2 regions of the Cryptosporangium phraense genome follow, and region 1 is predicted to be linked to the other one. Evidence: riboswitches for the same ligand, from Rfam matches in the RefSeq annotation. Region 1 holds a riboswitch; the other holds the start of a gene.
What was found. Region 1 has a riboswitch for thiamine pyrophosphate ahead of thiC (phosphomethylpyrimidine synthase ThiC). Riboswitches for the same ligand answer to the same signal wherever they lie in the genome.
Positions count from the first base shown of each region.

Region 1 (11,423 bases):
TCGGCCGGACGGCGGACCGGCAGTTCCTCACGCGGGCCGACGCCGCCGGGCGGGCCGGGCGGAACCCTGGGAACCATGGTTGCCGTCATCGTCGCGTGCGAGATCGGGTTCTGGATCCTGCTGGGGGCCGGGCTGGCCACGAGATACCTGCTGGGGCGGCCGAAGGCCGGCGCGGCGCTGCTGATCGGGACCGCGCTCGTCGACGTGCTGACGCTGATCGCCGCGGTGATCGATCTGCGCCGCGGAGCGACCGCGGACTGGTCGCACGGGCTGGCCGCGCTCTACCTCGGGTTCTCGGTGGCGTTCGGGCCGACGCTGGTGCGCTGGGCCGACGAGCGGTTCGCGCACCGCTTCGCCGGCGGACCGCCGCCGACGAAGCCGCCGAAGTACGGCGCGGCCCGGGCGCGCTACGAGTGGATCCTCTGGCTGCGTGCGGTGGTGGCCTGCGCGATCGCCGGTGCGCTGCTGTTCGGCGCGATCGAGCTGGTCGGTGACGCCGAGCGCACGGCCGCGCTCGGCGGGACGCTGGGTGCGCTGCCCCGGATCGTGGTGATCTGGGGGATCGTCGCCGCCACCTACACGGTCTGGCCTAATTCACCACGGGCTCGCCGACCAGGGTGACGCCGGCCTGCTCCAGCTCCAGCAGCGCGCGCTGGGTGGTCGGGGCAGCGACGCCCGCGGTCAGGTCGAGCAACACGGTGGTCGTGAACCCGTTGCGGGCCGCGTCGAGCGCGGTGGCCCGGACGCAGTGGTCGGTCGCGATGCCGACGACGTCCACTTCGGTCACGTCGTGGTCGCGCAGCCAGTCGGCCAGGCCTTCGCCGTCCTTCGACTTCCCTTCGAACCCGGAGTACGCGGCCTGGTACTCACCCTTGTCGAAGATGGCCTCGAACCGGCCGGTCTCCAGGTTCGGGTGGAACTCGACGCCGCCGGTGCCGACGACCGTGTGCGGCGGCCAGGTGTCGACGAAGTCGGGCTGCTCGGAGAAGTGGTGACCCGGGTCGATGTGGTGGTCACGGGTGGCGACGACGTGGTCCCAGCTGCGGGCGTCGGCGGCCAGCGCGGCCGAGATGCCGGTCGCGACGCCGGCGCCACCGGTCACGGCGAGCGAACCGCCCTCACAGAAGTCGTTCTGGGTGTCGACGACGATCAACGCGCGGGCCATGGTTTCCCCTCAGCTGGCGAACACGACAGGGATGGCCGGCTCGCCGGCCGAGAGCTTCAGACCGTCCCACGGTATCGACACCAGGGCCTTCTCCAGGTGGTCGCGGGATTTGGGCAGGGTCGGCACGTCGTCGGCCTTCACGCCGCTGCGTACGAGCGGGATCTGCAGCAGCCGGTCGTGCTCGCCGTACTCGGGCGTGCCGGTGTAGATGACTTCCTCGATCGCGGTGCCGGTCGACTTGTGCCGCCGGACCGCGGTCTTGCGCCCGCCCCGGGAGGCCTTGTTCTCGCTGCGCTTGGCGACCGGCCGGCCCTCGACCTCGACCAGCTTGTAGACCATGCCCGCGGTCGGGGCGCCGGATCCGGTGACGACCGCGGTGCCGGCCCCGTAGACGTCGACCGGGGCGACCGCGAGCGCGGCGATCGCGAACTCGTCGAGGTCGCCGGAGACGACGATCCGGGTGTTCCGGGCGCCGAGCGAGTCCAGCTGCTGACGGGCCTGCACCGCGAGGACGCCGAGGTCGCCGGAGTCGATGCGGATCGCGCCCAGCTCCGGGCCGGCGACCTCGATCGCGGTACGGATCCCGGCCGTGATGTCGTAGGTGTCGACGAGCATCGTGGTGCCGGGGCCGAGCGCGGCGAGCTGGCCCGAGAACGCGTCCTTCTCGGTGTCGTGCAGCAGCGTGAACGCGTGCGCGCTGGTGCCGGTGGTCGGGATGCCGTAGCGGCGGCCGGCCTCGAGGTTCGACGTCGCGGTGAACCCGGCCAGGTAGGCCGCGCGCGCCGACGCCACCGCCGCCTGCTCGTGCGTGCGCCGCCCGCCCATCTCGATCAGCGGCCGGTCGCTGGCCGCGACGACCATCCGCGCCGCCGCGGTGGCGATCGCCGAGTCGTGGTTGAGGATCGAGAGCGCGAGCGTCTCGAGCAGCACGGCCTCGGCGAACGTGCCCCGCACGGTGAGGATCGGGGAGCCGGGGAAGTACAGCTCGCCCTCGGCGTAGCCGTCGATGTCGCCGCTGAAGCGGTAGTTCTTCAGCCACTCGGCGGTGTCGTCGTCCACCGCACCGGCGCTGCGCAGGAACTCGAGGTCGTCCTCGGCGAAGCGGAACTCGGTGAGCGCGTCGAGCAGACGGCCGGTGCCCGCGACGACGCCGTAGCGGCGCTCCTTGGGCAACCGCCGGGCGAAGACCTCGAACACGCACTCGCGGTGGGCCGACCCGTCGCGCAGCGCGGAGGCCAGCATCGTGAGCTCGTAGTGATCGGTCAGCAGTGCTGTGCCCATGTCGTCAGCCTACGAGCCCGGGCCGGGCGGCGTTCATCGTGGCTGCTCCACCCCGGGGTGGAGAACCGTGTTGCCGGGGGTTGTTGCGCGAACCTCAGGCGATGGCACGATGGATGTATGACCGCTCCCCTGGTCGCTCCGGCGGAGGCCCCGAGCACCTTCGAAAGGCCCGAGCAGCAGAAGCCGTGGGTCACCGTCGTCTGGGACGACCCGGTCAACCTCATGTCGTACGTGACGTACGTGTTCCAGAAGCTCTTCGGGTACGACAAGCCCAAAGCGACGCAGTTGATGTTGGACGTCCACCACAAGGGCCGCGCCGTGGTGTCGAGCGGTACGCGCGAACGGATGGAGCACGACGTCGCGCGCCTGCACTCCCACGGCCTCTGGGCCACCCTGCAGCAGGACTGAGATGACCTACGGCTTCACACGTTCGAAGAACGCTTTCACGCTCCGGCTCTCCGCCGAGGAGGCGCAGGCCGTCGGGCTCGTCGTCGCCCAGGTCGCGGGCCTGATCCAGGCCGGCGATCGGCGCGGGGTCATGAGCCTGGACCTGGGGCCGTCGTCGCTCGGCCGGGCCGAGCCCCTCGGCCGGGATCCGTTCGACGTCGGCGGCCGGGTCCCGCGGGAGGCCGGCGACGTCTTCGACGATTTCGACGCCCCGGAGCCGGACGACGGCGAGAGCGACCCGGTGCTGGCCCGCCTCTTCCCGGACGGCTATCGCGACGACCCGGAGGCGGCGGCCGAACTGCGCAGCCTCACCGAGTCGTCGTTGCGGGAGCAGAAGATCGGCAACGCGAGCGTCATCCTCGACGATCTGCCGTTCGAGGGTGGCGAGATCCGGTTGGAGCCCGAGCGCGCCGAGGCCTGGCTGCTGGCGCTGAACGACGCCCGGCTGATGCTGGGGACCGCGCTGGAGATCGAGGCCGAGACCGATCCGCTGGCCGAGCTGGAGGCCGCTGCTGGGGCCGACCCGACCGGTGCGCGGGTTTTGGGGCTTTCGCTCTACCAGTTCCTCACCGGTCTCCAGGCCAGCCTGGTGGATGCCATAGACCCGGAGTGATGCACGTCCTGTCTGGGGCGGAACTTCGTAGGTACGCTGGTCGCCGTGTTGACTCTGGACCGGGCTCTGTATGACGCCATCGTGGCGCATGCTCGTCGTGACCACCCCGACGAGGCATGTGGTGTGATCGCGGGCCCGGCCGGCACGGACAAGCCCGACCGGTTCATCCCGATGCTGAACGCGGCCCGCTCGCCCACGTTCTACGAGTTCGACTCCACCGACCTGCTCAAGCTGTACCGGGAGATGGACGACCGGGACGAAGAGCCGGTCGTCATCTACCACTCACACACCGCCACCGAGGCGTACCCGTCCCGCACGGACATCTCGTACGCCAACGAGCCGGGTGCGCACTACGTCCTGGTCTCTACCCGGGACGACGTGGACGTCGAGTTCCGGTCGTACCGGATCGTCGACGGCGTAGTGACCGAAGAGCCGGTGGAGATCGCATGACGCCGACTCAGTCGTATCTGTTCGCGCATACTCCGGTCGAAGTCGTCTACGACTGTCGTCGCGCCTGAGATCAACCCGTGCCGGCGGCCAGGTGTGCCGTCCGGCACGCGGGGAATCACCACCCGTTCCCCGGGTTGTGTCTGCCGGGCCCCCGCCGGCTGCCATCCAGTCACTTCCAGGAGATTCAATGGCGATCGAAGTTCGAATTCCGACGATCCTGCGCACCTACACCGGTGGCGAGAAGACCGTTCAGGGCGACGGTGAAACGCTTCAGGCGCTCATCGCCGACCTCGACGGCAAGTACCCGGGTCTGCGCGGACGCCTGGTGACCGACACCGGCACGCTGCACCGCTTCGTGAACGTCTACGTCAACGACGAGGACGTCCGGTTCACCGGGGCGCTCGACACCGGGCTGAAGGACGGCGACTCGGTGACCGTGCTGCCCGCGGTCGCCGGCGGCTGATTCGACGAGGGAGACAACCGTGGCTAGGTACGACTCGCTGCTCGACGCCCTGGGCGACACGCCGCTCGTCGGCCTACCACGGTTGTCGCCCAGCGACGACGTCCGTCTCTGGGCCAAGCTCGAAGACCGGAACCCGACCGGGTCGGTCAAGGACCGCCCGGCGCTGTTCATGATCAACGAGGCCGAGCAGCAGGGGCGGCTCCGTCCCGGTGACACGATCCTCGAGCCGACCAGTGGCAACACCGGTATCTCGCTGGCCATGGCCGCGAAGCTCAAGGGGTACCGGCTGATCTGCGTCATGCCGGAGAACACGTCGATCGAGCGCAAGCAGTTGCTCGGCATGTACGGGGCCGAGATCATCGCGTCGCCGGCCGCCGGCGGGTCGAACCAGGCCGTGGCGATGGCCAAGCAGCTGGCCGAGGAGCACCCCGACTGGAAGATGCTCTACCAGTACGGAAACCCGGCGAACGCGCGGGCGCACTACGAGACGACCGGGCCGGAGATCCTGCGTGACTGCCCGTCGATCACGCACTTCGTCGCCGGGCTGGGGACGACCGGAACGCTGATGGGAACCGGGCGGTACCTGCGTGAGAAGGTGCCGGACGTACAGGTCATCGCGGCCGAGCCGCGGTACGGCGAGCTGGTGTACGGGCTGCGGAACATCGACGAGGGGTTCGTGCCCGAGCTGTACGACGCCAGCGTGCTGACGACCCGGTTCTCGGTCGGCCCGCGCGACGCGTTGCTGCGGACCAGGCAGCTGATCGAGGTCGAGGGGATCTTCGCCGGGATCTCGACCGGGGCGATCCTGCATGCGGCGTTGGCGACCGCGCACAAGGCGGTGAAGGCCGAGCAGCGGGCGGACATTGTCTTCATCGTGGCCGATGGGGGTTGGAAGTATCTTTCTACCGGTGCTTATGCCGGTACTTTGGCGGAGGCTGAGGCCGCTTTGGAGGGCCAGCTCTGGGCGTAGGCCCGGTTTGGTCCGTGATAGCTGATCCGGTCGGCCGGCTCCGAAATCGCGACGCGGATCCCATAGGTCCGATGTTGCCGACGCGCATTGGGTGGGTTGGCCTGCTCGACCTGATGGACCCCGAATTCGGCCGGCCGGGTCGGACGTTCCTCGCGGACGAGGGCTGCCGAGGTCGCGAGTTCGAGCACCAGCTCACTCGCCGCCGCGGAGCGCCGCTGGTCACCGGGCCGGCTGCCCGGCATGATCGCGGCCTTCGCGCCTCGGGGCACAACAAAACACGCGCACGCCACCGCGAATCGGCCGACTCTGCATCGAGCTACGGTGCCTCTCACGAGCCGTCCGCCGCTCGGAGTTGGTCGCCGGGGGCACCAACTGGCCGGGCCAGGCGACCCTCGCGACGAGGGCTATCAGCGCCGCAAATTCGAGCACCAGCTCGCCCACCGCGGCATCCGGGGGGCTGATTCCGGCCCACCATGCCAACTCGGCATCGAGGAGCACGGCGCGCGGACCGTGACCGGCGTCTGTGGCCGCTGTCGCGGATCCGGCGGCTGATGCGGTTGGCTGGGTTCGGACTAGCGGCGCGAAGTCCACGTCTGCGCAGGTGGGCCCGGATGGCGTGCAGGAAGCGGGGAACCGAATTTCACGGGGACGCCCTCGCTGAAGAGGACCGACGGGGGCGGGCCCTCTATCGGGAGGCCGGCGGCTTCCAGCACGGTTTCATCGAGGTCGACCAGCGTTGCGGTGCGTAGGGGCCAGGCCGGATGTTCGTTCGGCAGGTAGAGGGTCTTGCCGTGCCAGGTCGTGTGCAGACCCCACCGCGCCGTCAAGAAATCGTTGAGCGGATCCTCCGGCGCCACACCCCCCGGACGCACGGTGAACGCGGCCCGCGGCCCAGGATCGGGCCAGCGACGGACGCTGCGATACGTGAACGCCCCGCCCTCGGAGCGCGAGATCGACATCCGCGACCACACGTAGTTCAACCCGAGCGAAACCCGCCCGATCATTACCGGCAGTAGCCGCTCGGCGTCCAGAGACCGGAACACCACCCCGCGCCGGCCGGCGCCGTCCACCGAGTAGAGCCGCACGTTCGTCTCGGCGAACCGTCCGAAGTACGGGACGCCCAGCCCGAGACCGACGCGGTCCATGCGGAACCCGATCAGCCCGACGTAGGTCACGCCGTCGAGCGTGTCCGGCCGCGTGCCGCGGGGCAGCAGCGGCGCCACGCGATCCGGGTCGACCGGCCAGTGTAGGAACGACAGATCGCGCCACCACTGCGTCAGCACCGCCCGGCGGATCGGCCGCGGGGCAGTGCGGGTCACCGGCTCCACGACCCCAGCCTACTATCCTACATAATGAGACGCTATTCTCGAAATATGGAATCACGGCGGCGTTGGGTGGTGTTGGCGGCGGGCGTGGCCGGAATGACGGCCGGGTGCGCGTTCCTCTACGGACTGCCGTACCTCCTCCCGCGCCTCCGCGCCGACGGACTCTCGCTCACCGAGGCCGCCGTCCTGGTCGCCTGCCCGACGTTCGGCCTGCTGGCGACGCTGGTGCTGTGGGGAGCCCTGGCCGACCGCTACGGCGAGCGCGGGGTGATCGCGCTGGGGCTGGGCGGCGCCGGGCTCGTCCTGCTGGCCTTGCTGGCCGCGCACGGACCGGTCGCGCTGGGCGTCGGACTGGTCGTCGCCGGGGCGTTCGCCGGGTCGGTCAACGCGGCCAGCGGACGCCTGATCCTGGGCTGGTTCGGCCCGGCCGAGCGCGGGCTGGCGATGGGCATCCGGCAGATGGCCCAGCCGCTCGGCGTCGCCGTGGCCGCGGTGGCGGTGCCGGTGCTGAGCGACTCGGGACGGAACCCGGCGCTGGCCTTCCTGGCGGTGAGTTGCCTGGTGACAGCCGTGCTGATCGCGGTCGTGGTGCGCGACCCGGCCCGGACCGCCGGTGCCTCGGCCGGGACGAACGGGAACCCGTACCGCACTCCGGTGCTCTGGCGGCTGCACGGCGCCGGTGCGCTGCTGGTGTTCCCGCAGTTCGCGGTGGCGACGTTCGGGCTGGTGTTCCTCGTCGACTCGGAGCACTGGGGTGCGGCGCAAGCCGGTCGGCTGCTCGCGGTCGGTTCGTTCGGGGGAGCGGCGGCGCGGCTCTTCGCCGGGTGGTGGTCGGACCGGGCCGGCAGCCGCACCGGCCCGATGCGGATCCTGGCCGCCATCACCGCCGGGGTACTGGCAATCCTCGCGGCCGGCGCGGCCGGCGCCCCCGACCCGGCCGGCGCCGCCGAAGCCGCCCGGGGAGGCCTGGCCGGCCTCGCGGTCGCCGCGCTGGTCGCCGCCGCGGTGGTGTCGGTCTCGACCAACGGCCTCTCGTTCACCGCCGTCGCCGAGTACGCCGGACCAGGCTGGGCCGGTCGCGCGCTCGGGATCCACAACACGGGCCAGAACGGCGTCGCGGCCGCGACCGCGCCGGTCCTCGGCGCCGTCGTCACCCACGCCGGCTACCCGGTCGCGTTCACCGCGGCGGCCTGCGCCGCCGCGCTCGCCGTCGTCACGGTGCCGACGCTCCGTAACTGAGGTGACGCGGACGGTTCCGTTCCCGACGAGTCGGGGTTATGGTGGCCCGGTCCTTGTACGCGGGAGCTCGCGCCGAAAGCGGGCTGAGAGGGTGGCTGTCCGAACTGGACGGTGCCACCGACCGCTCGAACCTGACCGGGTAATGCCGGCGTAGGGAGCGCTCAGATGAGCCGTGCTGTAACCGTTGGTCCGTTGCCGGGCAGCCGCAAGGCCTACCGCGGCGACCTGCGGACGCCCGTCCGCGAGATCGAACTGACCACCGGCCAGGTGGTCGAACGCTACGACACGTCCGGCCCGTATACCCAGACCGACTACGTCCCCGACCTGCAGAAAGGCCTGCCCAGGCGCGGCCGGACCCGCAACCACCCCACCCAGTTGCTGGCCGCCCGGGCCGGCGAGGTCACCGCCGAGATGGCCTACGTCGCCGCCCGCGAGCACCTCCCGGCCGAGCTCGTCCGGGACGAGGTCGCGGCCGGGCGGGCGGTCATCCCGGCCAACGTCAACCACCCCGAAGCCGAGCCGATGATCATCGGCAAGCGGTTCCTGGTGAAGGTCAACGCGAACATCGGGACGTCGGCGGTCACGTCGTCCCCGGCCGAAGAGGTCGAGAAGATGGTGTGGGCGACCCGGTGGGGCGCCGACACGGTCATGGACCTGAGCACCGGCCCGCGCATCCACGAGACCCGCGAGTGGATCCTCCGCAACTCCCCGGTGCCGATCGGAACCGTGCCGATCTACCAGGCCCTCGAACGCGTCGGCGGCGACCCCACCGCGCTGACCTGGGACGTCTACCGGGACGTCGTCATCGAGCAGTGCGAGCAGGGCGTCGACTACCTGACCGTGCACGCGGGCGTCCGCATGGAGTACGTACCGCTGACCGTCGGTCGGAAGACCGGCATCGTGTCCCGCGGCGGGTCGATCCTCGCCGCCTGGTGCCTGGCCCACCACCGGGAGAACTTCCTCTACACCCACTTCGCCGAGCTCTGCGAGGTCCTGCGGACCTACGACGTCACGTTCTCCCTGGGCGACGGGCTGCGGCCCGGTTCGGTGTACGACGCCAACGACGACGCCCAGCTGGCCGAGCTGCGCACGCTGGGCGAACTCACGCGGGTGGCCAAACAGCACGGCGTCCAGACGATGATCGAAGGCCCCGGGCACGTGCCGATGGACAAGATCGCGGAGAACGTCCGGTTGCAGCAGGAGTGGTGCGACGAGGCGCCGTTCTACACGCTCGGTCCGCTGGCGACCGACGTCGCGCCGGGCTACGACCACATCACGTCGGCGATCGGCGCGGCGATGATCGCCTGGCACGGCACCGCGATGCTCTGTTACGTCACCCCGAAGGAGCACCTCGGGCTGCCGGACCGCGACGACGTCAAGGCCGGGGTGATCGCGTACAAGATCGCCGCGCACGCGGCCGACGTGGCCAAGGGCCACCCCGGCGCGCAGGCGCAGGACGATCAGCTCTCCGACGCGCGGTTCGAGTTCCGCTGGGCCGACCAGTTCGCGCTGGCCCTCGACCCGGAGACCGCGCAGGCGTTCCACGACGAGACGCTGCCGGCTGCGCCGGCCAAGACCGCGCACTTCTGTTCGATGTGCGGCCCGAAGTTCTGCTCGATGCGCATCAGCCACGATCTGCGCGCGAACGCGGAAGCGCGCACGGCGGAAGCGGGCATGGCGGAAGCGGGCATGGCAGCGAAGTCGGCAGAATTCCGGGCTGGAGGCGCGCAGATCTATTTACCGGTGGTGAACCAGTGAGCCCAGTAGTTGCGCTGACGGTGGCCGGATCCGACTCGGGCGGCGGGGCCGGCCTCCAGGCCGACCTGCACACGTTCGCCGCGTTCGGCGTCCACGGCACGACCGCGGTGACGGCGGTGACCGTGCAGAACACGGTCGCGGTGAGCGCGGTGCACGAGATACCGCCGCACCTCGTGGGCGAGCAGATCCGGGTGGTGATGGAGGATCTCCGCCCGGGCGCGGTGAAGACCGGGATGCTGGCCTCGGCGCCGATCATCCAGGCGATCTCCGACGCGTTCCGGCGGCACGGGATCGGCCGGGGCGGGACGATCCCGCTGGTGCTGGACCCGGTGTGCGCGTCGATGCACGGCAACCCGCTGCTGCGTCCGGACGCGCTGGCCGAGCTGAAGGCGATGTTCGCGCTGGCGACCGTCGTCACGCCGAACCTCGACGAGACCCAGCTGCTCGTCGGGACGCGTGACCAGCGGGCCGCCGCGCGGGCGCTGCTCGAGCTGGGCCCGCAGTACGCGCTGGTGAAGGGCGGCCACGACAGCGGGCCGCGGAGCCGCGACCTGCTCACCGACGGGTCGACCGAGCTCTGGCTGGACGCGGCCCGGATCGACACCGGCAACACCCACGGCAGCGGGGACACGCTGGGGGCCGCGATCACCGCCCGGCTGGCCGGTGGAGACACGCTCGCGGAGGCGGCCGCCGTCGCCAAGCGGTACGTCACCACGGCGGTCGCGACGAGCTACTCGGTCGGCGCCGGTCACGGCCCGGTCGGTCACCCACCGGCCGCGGAGCCGGTGGTCCGCGTCGAAGTACCGTCGTGACCCGGGTCCTGGTGGTCGGGGCCGGGGTCATCGGGCTGTCGAGTGCCTGGGCGCTGACCCGAGCCGGGGCGGCGGTGACCGTCGTCGACCCCGATCCCGAGCGGGGTGCCAGCCCGATCGCGGCCGGGATGCTGGCGCCGATCGCCGAGGCCCACCCGACCGAACCCGCGCTGCTGGCGGCCGGCCGCCGGGCCGTCGAGGCCTGGCCCGATTTCGCGTCCGCGCTGGCCGCGACCGGCGTCGACCCGGGGTACCGCACGACCGGCACGCTCGTCGTCGGCTACACCGCGAGCGACCTGGCCGCGCTCGACGACCTGGCCGCCCGCCTGGCCGGGCTCGGCGTCGACGTCGAACGCCTGACCGGGACGGCCTGCCGCCGAGCCGAGCCGGCCCTCGCGCCGGGCGTCCGCGGGGGTCTGGACGTGCCCACCGACCACAGTGTCGACAACCGGGCGTTGCTCCGAGCCTTACGCACGGCGCTCGGCGCCGCAGGCGTCGAAATGATCGCGGAGGCCCCGGCCGAGGCCGACGTCACGGTGATCGCGGCCGGGGCGTGGACTCCGGAGCTCGAGCCGTCGCTGGACGGCCTCGTCCGGCCGGTGCGGGGCGAAATCGTACGGCTGCGCGCCGGGCGACGGACACCTGTGCTCTCCCGGACGGTCCGGGCGTTGGTCGACGGTCGGGGCGTCTACCTGGTGCCCCGCGCCACCGGCGAGCTCGTGGTGGGCGCCACCCAGGACGAGGTCGGCTTCGACCGCACGGTCACCGCGGGTGGCGTCCATCGCCTGCTCACCGACGCTCGCCGGGTACTGCCGGCCGTCGACGAGTACGCGCTCGTCGAGACGTCGGCCGGGCTGCGGCCGGTGAGCGCGGACGGCGCTCCGATCGTCGGCGCGGTCG
Region 1 covers NZ_VIRS01000012.1:143,263-154,685, reverse strand. Annotated here, with positions in the region: gene FL583_RS18585 (hypothetical protein) at 76-621, shown strand; gene FL583_RS18580 (isochorismatase family protein) at 590-1,165, opposite strand; gene FL583_RS18575 (nicotinate phosphoribosyltransferase) at 1,175-2,446, opposite strand; gene clpS (ATP-dependent Clp protease adapter ClpS) at 2,564-2,854, shown strand; gene FL583_RS18565 (DUF2017 family protein) at 2,856-3,506, shown strand; gene FL583_RS18560 (M67 family metallopeptidase) at 3,552-3,956, shown strand; gene FL583_RS18555 (MoaD family protein) at 4,144-4,419, shown strand; gene FL583_RS18550 (PLP-dependent cysteine synthase family protein) at 4,439-5,389, shown strand; gene FL583_RS18545 (YqjF family protein) at 5,962-6,717, opposite strand; gene FL583_RS18540 (MFS transporter) at 6,763-7,953, shown strand; TPP riboswitch at 8,003-8,127, shown strand; gene thiC (phosphomethylpyrimidine synthase ThiC) at 8,119-9,711, shown strand; gene thiD (bifunctional hydroxymethylpyrimidine kinase/phosphomethylpyrimidine kinase) at 9,708-10,523, shown strand; gene thiO (glycine oxidase ThiO) at 10,520-11,423, shown strand, end outside.

Region 2 (11,423 bases), on a different contig from region 1:
GCGTCCTTCAACCGTGCGAGGTCGGGCTGACCCACTCCGACATAGAACTGATCGTCGCCCTCCTCTGACACCAAAACCACAAACTCCCGATACTCCGAACCAGCGGCCTCCCAGACGCACTGCCCGAACCGCATCGACACCGGTTCAGCCCGCACGCCATGCAGCACGACCGGGAAGTAGTCCTCTGCTTCGTAGTGCTTCTCGATCAGCACCGACAGTGCCTCATGCGCAGCCTCGTCCGTGGCGAACAGCAACTGCACCATCAGCGACATTTCGGCGCGTCCGGCATCGGCAAGATGGCGCGTCAACGGCAACGTCAACCCGTCAACGGTCACGGCGTCCACGGTGACGTGCTCGTATTCGATCAGCTCGAGCGCGTAGTTGACCGGGCCATCGTTGACGGAGGTCGACGACCAAGTCTCCACCAGCCATTGACCGCCCTGCCGATCCAACAGCGGCCGGGTACTGGCTCGGCGAATCGCTTCGGCCGCGGCATCGTCCTCGCCACCTTCTATACGGAGGCCACTCACCGCGATCCGGCGGAGTGTCGCGCCCGTCAACACAGACCGCACGGGCTCCTGAACAGTCATACGCCCGGGCGCTGACCTACCAACGATCACCAATTCCACAACGTCCGCAGTCATACGCCCAGGTTGACACTTACCTACGACAATTCCGCTCGCGCTCGCACGAGACAGTGCATCCGACGAGGCGAGGAGCACGAAACTGACGGGCCAGTGCTTCAGCGCCGGGCCGGGCCATCGAGGCTCACCGATGTGTAGCACCGGCGCGCACGTCAGTACACAGTCCGGGGTGACACTCGTCCGCCGGCCAGGGGCAGTGCCGTCGGCTGCGTGTAGCCGCCACCCGGTCCACGGTCAAACGACGGTCAAGCAACAGAACGCCCGACTCCCCGGTGGAGGGGAATCGGGCCCTGACCTACTTTTTTGTCTCAACCAGACGCGCGCTCGGAGGGACTCGAACCCCCAACCTCTTGATCCGTAGTCAAGTGCTCTATCCGTTGAGCTACGAGCGCAGGTCGTTCGGGTCAGAAGCATAGCGCAGGCTCCGGGGTGCTCGCCGCCGCCCCCTCGTCGCATCACCTCGTGATCCTCAGCGAGACCCTTACCGTGAATCCATGCTCCCTCTGTCCCACCTGGCCGCACTGTTCGTGATCGGGCGTCGCGGCGGGCTGATGAGTGTGCTCGGAAACACTCTCGGGATGCTGCCCCAGGTGGCCGCGACCGAAGCTCCGCCGGCGCGGCGGCGGCGTCGCCTCGCCCGCTCGGCGATGAGTTGCCGACTCGAAGCGCCGGAGCCAAAGACTGAGCCCGGTGAAAACCCTTTAGGGGGTAGCTCGCGCGACCCTTCGGCGGGCGGTGAGGCGTCGGGCCTTGGCCTGGGCGCCGCAGTCCTCCATCGCACACCAGCGGCGGGACGAGTTGCGGCTGCGGTCGAGGAACAGCCACCCGCAGCCGCCCTCGTCGAGCGGGCAGGCCCGGACATGTTTCGGGTCGGCCGTGCGCAGGAACTCGACCGCCGAGACCGCCAGACGATCGGGGATCAGCGTGGCCGGCGCAGTGCCCACGACCAGCGCCAACGACCCGCCCCCGAGAGTCAGCTCCGAGCGCGCCGTGGCGGCCGTCCATCTCAGCCCGAGCTTCTCGAGCGCCGGCCCGGCGTCGGACGTAGTACCGAGGACGTTCAGTAAGACGTCGTACGTCGCTTCTCGAACCTCCCGGGAGGCGCGTAGCGCCTGCTCGCCGGCTGACGGCGACGCGGCCCAGGCCGATCGGACCAATTCCACCTCGACGTCCGTCAGTATTTCGAGGCGCAGGGCCCAATCAACGAGATCGGTGGGACTGGTGAGGTGTTCGCGAAAGTTGGTCGCTCCGGGTAGCCGGGGCTCTACCGTGTTGACAAGGTCGAGCGCGACATGGCCACCCACGATTCGAAGATCTTTCGGTGCCATGCTATTTACGCTACCACTAAAACCTGTTACACCGGAATCATGACCAAGGCGATCGCCGCACTTGTGGTCCTGTCGACGACGACGTTCATGTACGTCACGACGGAGACGTTGCCGATCGGGCTGCTGCCGCTCATCGCCAATGACCTCGGCGTGTCCCGGTCGGCCGTCGGGCTGTTGGTCACCGGGTACGGGCTGGTGGTCGTGGTGGCTTCGGTGCCGCTGACCGCGCTCACCCGTCGGTGGAACCGGAAGTGGCTGCTCACCGGGCTGGTGGGGCTGCTGGTAGTGACGACGCTGATGTCGGCGCTGGCCGGTAACTACTGGGTGTTGCTGTCGGCCCGGCTCATCACCGCGCTCGGCCAGGCGCTGTTCTGGTCGATCGTGACGCCGACCGCTTTCGCGCTGTTCCCCGCGCACGTCCGGGGCCGAGCGGCGTCGGCGCTCGCCGGTGGCAGCTCGCTGGCCGCGGTGCTGGGAGTGCCGATCGGCACCTGGCTCGGCCAGCAGGCCGGCTGGCAAGTGGCGTTCCTCGCGGTGTGCGCGTTCGGCATCGTGCTCACGGTGGGTGTCGCGATGCTGCTCCCGACCGCACCGGGGGGCACGGAGGCTGCTTCACGGGGAACGGAGCCCGACACCGGCCGCTTCTGGGTGATCATCCTGACGACCGTGCTGGGCGTGACCGGCGCTTTCACCGCCTTCACCTACATCAGCGCGTTCCTCACCGACGTCAACGGCTTCTCGACCGAGGCGATCGGTCCGATCCTCTTCGTGCGGGGCATCGCCGGCGTCGTCGGGGTTGCACTGGTCAGTCTCTTCATCGATCGGGCGATCCGGGCGACGCTGACGACGGTGGTAGCGCTGCAGGGCGTCGGGCTCGCATTGCACTACGTTTCCGGGGACGCCCAGTGGCTGGCGATCGGGTCGGTGGCGCTGGGCGGGCTGGCGTTCTCGGGGATGGCGTCGGTGTTGGGCGTGCGGGTGCTGCAGGTCGCGCCGCGGAGCACCGAGCTGGCGTCGGCGTCGATGTCGACCGGGTTCAACGTCGGGATCACCGCGGGGGCGCTGATCGGGGGGTTGCTGCTGCCGACGGTCGGGGTGCGGAGCACGGCGCTCGTCGGTGTGGTGCTGACGTTCGCCGCGCTGGCGGTGCTGCTCATGGAGCCGTACTTCTCGGCCGCCGAAGAAAGCGACGTCCGGGCCCTGGAGCCGCCGAAGCCGTTAGAGAGCAGATTTACGCCGGCCCCGTAGCTGCGTGATGGCTTGACACAGTTCCTGCCGGTTGGTCAGCTCCTCGCGCACCGGGTCCAGCACGGCCTCGGCCGCGACCTGCTCCACCCGAGCCCGGATCCGGCGGCGGGCCCCGCTCGACCTCCGGCGTGCGCCGAGCGCCCCCAGCCGCGCCCCGACGAAGCCCAGTACCCAGCCGACCAGCACGCCCGCCAGCAGCATCCCGGTCGGCACCGGCACCCGCCACGACCACACGTCGACGTCCGGCAGCGGCGGCTCCGGCAACCGGAACCAGTCCAGCACGAACAGCCCGAGCAACCACAGCGCGCCGACCAGCGCCACCAGCGCCAGCACGTTCTGCAGGACCCGCACGAACCCCCACCAGTGCGGGCGCCGCGAGAGGCCGAGATCCGTGCCCGCCACCGCCCGGTCGAGCAGATCCGGCAGTTCGTCCCGGCGGCCGTTGGCCGCTCGGTTCACCAGGCCCGGCCACGGCTCGGGGAGCCCCGCTCCGGCCCGGTCGACCAGGCCCCGCAGTGCCGTGTCCACTCTGGCCTGCTGCACGGCCGAGGCCCCCGGAAGAGAGGTGCGCACCAGCTCGCTCGGTGAGGCGTCCCCGGACAACCGCGCCCCGGGCAGCCCCAACCGCGTCGCCGCGCTCGGCCGCACCTTGGCCACCCAGCGCGTCACCGGCCAGCCGGTCGCGGCCCGCGTCCGGCTGCGGTGCGTCCGGGCGACGGCCGCGGCCACCGCGTCCGCGCCCGACGCCTCGGTCAGCGCCGAGATCACCTCGGCCCGGTCCGCCCGGTCGACGTCTCCGGGCGACCCGGAACTTCCGCACATCGGGCCCAACCGATCCGCCAGCGCGCGCAGGTCCGCGCTCAACCGGCGGACCGACGCCTCGTGCTCCGCCACCGCGCCGGCCAGCCGGGCCCGCAACGCCGGAACGCCCTCGCCGGTCCGCGCGGACACCGGCAGCACCGGCACCCGCCCCAGCTCCTCGTCGGCCAGCAATCGGCGCAGGTCGTCGACCATCGACGAGCGGCCGGTCACCGGCACCCGGTCGATCTGGTTGAACGCGACGACCGTCAGCTCGGCGTGCGTCCGCAACGGCTTGAGGTAGCGGTCGTGCAGGGCCGCGTCCGCATATTTCTGCGGATCCACCACCCAGACGATCAGATCGACGAGCTCGACCAGCCGGTCGACCTCGAGCCGGTGGCTGACCTGCACCGAGTCCACGTCGGGGAGGTCGAGCAGCACCAGTCCGGCCAGGTCGTCCGCGCCCTCCTCACCCAGGTGGTGCCTGCGTGGGACGTCGAGCCAGTCGAGCAGCGGGGCCGCGCCGTCGGGATTCCAGACCGCGGCCTGAGCCGTCGAGGTCATCGGACGGCGCAGTCCGGTGGCTGCCAGCTCCGTTCCGACCAGCGCGTTGAACAGCGACGACTTGCCGCTACCGGTCGTGCCGGCGAGCGCGACGACCGTGTGCTCGGCGCCCAGCCGCAGCCGTTGCGCGGCCTTCCCGGACAGGTCCCGAGCGGTCGCCAGCAGCGCCGGGTCGAGCCGGGCGTCGCCCAGCGACACGATCCGGTCGAGGGCCTCCAGCCTCGGGCGCAGCGGCGACGAATCGGTCGAGCGGGTCAGCAGAGTCATCGGACCAGCCCCGGCGACCGCACGTTGGCCCCGTCGAACGCGGCCAGCGCATTCCGCAGCGCGGCCGCCTGCTCCTCGGTCGGCGCGACCGCGTCCACCGCCGAGATGAACCGCTCCCGCTCCGACTCCAGCAACTCCTCGACGCTGTCGAGCAGGTCGTCCCGGGCCCGGGCCGCGAGCGTCCGCACCGCGGTGTCGCCGAAGATCGCTTCGAGCACCTTCTGGCTCACCGCCGACGTCCCGCCGGCCACCACGACCTCCAACCCGGACAGTCCGCCGGTCTGCGCGAACACCGCGAGCATCAGCACGAGCCCGGCGCCGTTGACTCCGAACGACGTCAGCCGGGCGACGCTCCGGCGGTGGCCGCCTTCTTCGCGGACGAGTTCGAGCACCCGTCCCTGCCAGGCGCGTATCTCGGCCTCCAGCCGCTCGCCGAATCCGGACGAGGCCCGGTCGGAGAAGACCAGCGAACGCCCGGCCGGTCGGCCCCGCCACAGGGCGGCCGTCTCCTCCGCGGCCCGGTCGGCGGCCGCCCGGATCAACGCGTGCAGGTTGCTCTCTACCGCGTGCCCGACCGCGTCGACGGTCGGCGTCCGGCCGGTGAAGAACGCGGTCACCCGGTCGCGCAGCGCACCGATCCGCGCCTCCAGGTTCCGGGTGAACTGCCCGGTGCCCACGAACTCCTGCCAGCGGGCCAGCACCTCACCCCGCAGCACGGTCCCGCTACGGACGCCCTCGTCGACGGTCCGCAACGCGGTCCGGTACCGCTCGGTGGCCTGCTCCCGCAGATCGCCCGCCGTCGTCAGCTGCTCCGACAGGTGCGACGACAGGTCCAGAACCCGATCGTGGACGCTGTTCAGCGCGCCGGTCAGCGTCGAGCGGATCACCGCGTCCCGGGCCTCGGCGTCGGCGGCCAGCCCGTCGAGCCACTGCCGGAGCGGGGCGATCTCCCGGGCCGGAATCCGTTCGGACGCGAGGTCCACCTCCGGGATCGGGAACAGCGCCGCATCGCCGAGGTGCTCCTCGGCCAGCATCGACGCGAGGTGGCCGCCGATCTCGTCGACGCCCTCCGGCGGCACGCGGTTGAGGACGACGGCCAGCGCGGTGCTGCGCTGGGCCGCGGTGTGCAGCAGATCCCACGGGACGGCGTCGGCGTACCGGGCCGCGGTCGTGACGAAGATCCACAGGTCGGCCGCGGCCAGCAGCTGGGCCGCCAGATCCCGGTTCTCGGCGACGACCGAGTCGATGTCGGGCGGGTCGAGCAGCGCGAGTCCGGGCGCGACGGCGTCGTTCGGCACGAGCCGCAACGTCCCCGGCGAGTCGGTCTCCCCGGTCGTCCGCGACAGCCCGGGCAGGATGCGCGCGGTCTCGAACCAGCCGACGTCACCCGGGTTGCACACCAGCACCGGCGACCGGGTGGTCGGGCGCAGCCATCCGGCCCTGCTCACCTCGGCCCCGACCAGGGTGTTCACCAGCGTCGACTTACCCGCGCCGGTGGAGCCGCCCACCGCGACCAGCATCGGAGCGTCCAACTGACGAAGGCGCGGCAGCAGGTAGTCGTCCACCTGACCGACGAGTTCGGACTGCGACCGGCGGGCGCGCTCGACGTCGGCCATCGCCAGACCGAAGCGCACGTCGGCGACCGAGGCCCGCAGGGCCTCCAGCGCATCGGCAACCCGCGGACCGTCCATGCCCGAGGTAGTGACCGTTCTGCGGTCGGATCAACCACGGTTAGTATCGACAACGCGGGCGGTCAGCCGTCCGTCGGGGAGCTCGGGCGAAGCCGGGCTGAGAGGGCGACCACCGCGTCGCCGACCCGTCGAACCTGCTCTGGGTAATGCCAGCGGAGGGAGAACCGGCGTCTCGCCGGCGGCTTCAACGCCCCCACGGCTCATCCCGGTGCCCGAGTCCGGAGGAAACCGGATGCGTGCCCCACGTTTACTGGCGGTCGCGGTCGTGCTACTGGCCGCTGCGTGCTCGACCGACACGAAGACAGATACCAGCACCGTCACCCTCGTCACCCACGAATCCTTCGTGGTGAGCAAGGAAGTCCTGGCCGACTTCCAGAAGCAGAGCGGTCTCACGGTCAAGATCCTGCGCAGCGGCGACGCCGGCGCCCTGGTCAACAAGGCCGTGCTGAGCAAGGGCAACCCGCAGGGCGACGTGCTCTTCGGCGTCGACAACACGTTCCTGTCGAGGGCGATCGACGCGGGGATCTTCTCCGCCTACGACCCGAAGAACCTCGACCAGGTCGCGGCGAACCTGAAGGAAGGCACCGACGGCAAGGTCGCCCCGGTCGACTACGGCGACGTCTGCGTCAACTACGACAAGGCGTACTACGCCAAGAAGGGCATCCAGCCCCCGTCGTCGTTCGCCGACCTGCTGAAACCCGCCTACAAGAACCAGCTCGTCGTCGAGAACCCGGCCACCTCGTCCCCCGGTCTCGCGTTCCTGCTCGGTAGCGTCGCCACCTACGGCGACACCGGCTGGAAGGACTACTGGGCGAAATTGAAGGCGAACGGCGCACTCGTGGTCGACGGCTGGGAAGAGGCCTATCAGCAGCGGTTCACGGTCGGGTCGCAGGGCAAGGGCAACCGGCCGCTGGTCGTCTCGTACGCGTCGAGCCCGCCCGCCGAGGTCGTCTACGCCGAGAAGAAGCCGGCCGACGCGCCCTCGGGCGTCGTGACGAACACCTGCTTCCGGCAGATCGAGTACGCCGGTCTCCTGGACGGCGCGGCGAACCCGACCGGGGGCAGGAAGCTGCTGGACTTCCTGCTCTCGCCGCAGTTCCAGAAGGACATGCCGCTGCAGATGTTCGTGTACCCGTCGGTGACCGGCACCCCGCTCCCGGCCGAGTTCACGAAGTACGCGGCGACGCCGGAGAAGCCGCTGACGCTGCCGGCCGCCGACATCACGAAGAACCGGGAGGCGTGGATCGACGAGTGGACAAATACCGTCCTGCGCTGACCCGCGCCGCGCTGGCGGTCGTCCCGCTGGCGTTCCTCGCGGTGTTCTTCGCGTATCCGGTCGCGTCGCTCGTCGGGCTCGGGCTCGGCGGCGACGGGCCGGGCCTCGGTCTGCTCACCGATTCCGGCGTCCGGCACGTGCTCTGGTTCACGGTCTGGCAGGCGGTGGCCTCCACGGTGCTGACCGTGCTCGTCGCGCTGCCGGGCGCGGCCGTGCTGGCCCGGTTCGACCTGCCCGGAAGGGCGGTGATCCGGGCGCTGGTGACCGTGCCGTTCGTGCTGCCGACCGTCGTGGTCGGGGCCGCGTTCCTGGCGCTGATCGGGCCGGACGGCCTGCTCGGCATCGAGCTCGACCGTACGGTCTGGGCGATCCTGGCCGCGCACGTGTTCTTCAACTACGCGGTCGTCGTCCGGATCGTCGGGAGCGTGTGGGCGCAGCTCGACCGTCGGCAGGAGGAGGCGGCCCGGATGCTCGGGTCGTCGCGGTTCGCCGCGTTCCGCCGGGTGACGCTGCCCGCTCTGCGGCCCGCGATCGCGGCCGCTTCGTCGGTGGTGTTCCTGTTCACGTTCACGTCCTTCGGCATCGTGCAGATCCTCGGCGGGCCGGAGTACGCGACGCTCGAGGTCGAGATCTACCGCCGCACGGTCTACCAGCTCGACCTCTCCGGCGCCGCGGTGCTCTCGCTGGTGCAGTTCTTCGCCGTCGCCGTGCTGCTCGCGCTCGACGGCCTGCTGACCGGGAAGGCCCGGGCCTCCCGTCTGGTGGAGCCTGCGCCTCGGCGTCCCCGTGGGCGTCTCGAGTGGGCGTTCGTCGGGGCCAATCTGGTCGTGCTCGTCGTGTTGTTGATGGCCCCGCTCGCGGTGCTGGTGGAACGCTCGTTCGCGAACGGCCTCGGGTCCTGGAAGGCGCTCGCCTCGTCTGATTCGTCCAGCGTGCTGCCGGTGCCGGCCTGGCAGACCGTCGCCACGTCGTTGCAGTACGCGGTCATCGCGACCGCGCTCGCGGTCGTCGTCGGCGTCTGCGCCGCCGTCGTGCTGACCCGCCCCGGCCGGCTGGGCGGCGTGTTCGGCCTCCTGCTCATGCTCCCGCTGGGGACGTCGGCCGTGACCGTCGGTTTCGGCTTCCTCGTCGCGCTGGACGAACCACCGCTCGACCTGCGCGACTCGCCCCTGCTGGTGCCGTGTGCCCAGGCGTTGGTCGCGGTGCCGTTCGTCGTCCGGGCCGTGTTGCCGGTGTTGCGGGCGATCGACAACCGCCTGCGGGAGGCGGCCGCCGTCCTCGGCGCTCCGCCGCTGCGGGTCTGGTGGCGCGTCGATCTGCCGCTGGTCTGGCGCGCGCTGGCCGCGGCCACCGGTTTCGCGTTCGCGATCTCGCTCGGCGAGTTCGGGGCGACGGTCTTCATCGCGCGCGCGGACAGCCCGACGATCCCGGTCGCGATCGCGATCCTGCTGGGCCGCCCGGGCGAGGTCAACAGCGGTCAGGCGATGGCGCTGGCCACGATCCTGATGGTGCTGTGCTCGGTCACGCTGGTCGTCCTCGACCGGCTGCGTCCGTCGAACGCGGGAGGAGAGCTGTGAGCCTGTCGGTGACCGGCGTGTCGGTCCGCTTCGGTCCGCATTCGGCCTTGTCGGACGTCTATCTGGACGTCGCGGACGCGGAGGTCGTCGCCGTCCTCGGGCCGAGCGGGAGCGGGAAGAGCACGCTGCTCCGTGTGATCGCCGGGCTGCAGGAGCCGTCCTCCGGACGGGTCTTTCTCGACGACGTGGACGTGACCCGAGTGCCGCCGCACCGCCGAGGGCTCGGGCTGATGTTCCAGGACGGGGCTCTGTTCCCGCATCGGGACGTCGCCGGGAACATCCGGTTCGGCAACGGTTCGGCCGACGTGGCCGCGTTGCTGGAGCTGGTCGGGCTGCCGTCCGTGGGGGCCCGGCGGGTCGACACGCTCTCCGGCGGGGAGCAGCAGCGGGTCGCGCTGGCCCGGGCGCTGGCGCCGTCCCCGCGCTTGTTGATGCTCGACGAGCCGCTCGGCCAGCTCGACCGGGCGCTGCGCGAGCGGCTAGTCGTCGACCTGCGCCGGCTGTTCGTCCGGCTCGGGACGACCGTGCTCGCGGTGACGCACGACCAGCGGGAGGCGTTCGCGCTCGCGGATCGGCTCGTGGTGATGGAATCCGGCCGGATCGCCCAGGTGGGCACGCCCCGCGAGGTCTGGGAACGGCCGGCGTCGGAGTTCGTGGCCTCTTTCCTGGGGTTCACGAACGTCGCCCGGGTGAAGGTCGTCGGCGGGCAGGCGTCGACACCGTGGGGAACGGTCGCGCTGGACGCTACGGACGGTGAGCACGCGATCCTCGTGCGGCCGTCCGGGGTGCTGCTCGACGGCGGGACCGAGGCGACCGTCGACCTCGCCACGTTCGCCGGTGACCGCGTCGAGGTGCTGCTCACGATCCCCGGCGCGCCGCCGCTGGAGGTGCACTGCCCGCCCGCTGTGGCGCCCGAGCCGGGTGAGACGGTGTCGGTCCGGCTCGATCCGGCGCAGACCGTCGTGTTGGCCGGATGACTCTGGCACTGACGGGTGGACGTCACTTCTGGCGACATACTTCAGAAACGTTTGTACGGTCCGGAGTCATGGGATCTTTCGCTGAGCAGCACTCCGACGACGACGATCTGCCGTCAGATCACGCCAGTGGGCCGAGCACGGCGGAGCTGCTGGAGACCGGTACGCCGGCCGTGGCGACGATCGTGGCCAGCGGGCCGCTCGGAATGCGCAGCCCCTACGGCGTCAGCCTGTACGAGTTCGTGCTGAACGTGGCGGGCGCGGAGGTCTACGAGGTGCGCATCGGCAACCCGGTACCGCCGGCCGCGGTGCCGCTGACCTACCCGGGAGCGTCCATCTCGGTGCGGGTGCTGGCCGACGACCCGCAGGCGGTCGCGATCGATTGGGAAGCCACGCTGGCCGCCGTCCAACGACCGGCGTGACGTACGGAGAGCGGTAAGCAGTTCGGCCATCGCTTCAGCGTCGGCGCGGCCAGCGGAGCGAGCGCCCGGATCAGCGACCGGAGCACCGAGCCCTCGCCCGTCCCGGAGGCGCCGGCCACCACCGATCCAGCGGCCCGCCTGCGGCGGGCCGGGCACGCGCCGACGCGGTCGTCTGGTGACGCCGTCGGCGTTTCCGCGTCCGGACCATGCAGCCTTCGGCCGGCCACCGCTGGCGAGCTAGCCGCCGTCTTGGCGTCCAATCCGTCTGATCGACGGCAGACGGGATGAGGCGCAAGCAGCGTGGGAAACCGAACCCCTGCCCTGACCCAACGACCGCAGCACGAGCCGGACGCCGGCGGATCGTGACGGACGTCGAACCGGACCGTCAGAGCCCGACTACCTTCCACCGGGGAGGCGGGTTTTCTGTTGCTCGACCGTCGTTGGACCGTGGATCAGGTAGCCGCGACCGGCAGCGCCCGTCGTGGCGGTCACGTCACCCGCATCCTGACTTCGACTACCTTGACCGCGCGCCGCAGACGGCGAGCGTCGCTTTCAGCTCGGCGACCACCTGGCGCCGCTCATCCCGGCGGACCTGCTCTGGGGTCATGCCGATGTCGGGTTCATCGTGGTCGCG
Region 2 covers NZ_VIRS01000022.1:79,604-91,026, forward strand. Annotated here, with positions in the region: gene FL583_RS27720 (hypothetical protein) at 1-644, opposite strand, end outside; tRNA gene FL583_RS27725 (tRNA-Arg) at 964-1,036, opposite strand; gene FL583_RS41145 (CGNR zinc finger domain-containing protein) at 1,346-1,972, opposite strand; gene FL583_RS27735 (MFS transporter) at 2,012-3,220, shown strand; gene FL583_RS27740 (GTPase) at 3,191-4,849, opposite strand; gene FL583_RS27745 (P-loop NTPase family protein) at 4,846-6,540, opposite strand; TPP riboswitch at 6,615-6,701, shown strand; gene FL583_RS27750 (thiamine ABC transporter substrate-binding protein) at 6,773-7,816, shown strand; gene FL583_RS27755 (ABC transporter permease) at 7,792-9,393, shown strand; gene FL583_RS27760 (ABC transporter ATP-binding protein) at 9,390-10,370, shown strand; gene FL583_RS27765 (hypothetical protein) at 10,439-10,789, shown strand; gene FL583_RS40365 (hypothetical protein) at 11,304-11,423, opposite strand, start outside.
Region 2: it holds a riboswitch for thiamine pyrophosphate, as region 1 does, so the genes downstream of both, FL583_RS27750 (thiamine ABC transporter substrate-binding protein) here and thiC (phosphomethylpyrimidine synthase ThiC) in region 1, are expected to answer to the same signal.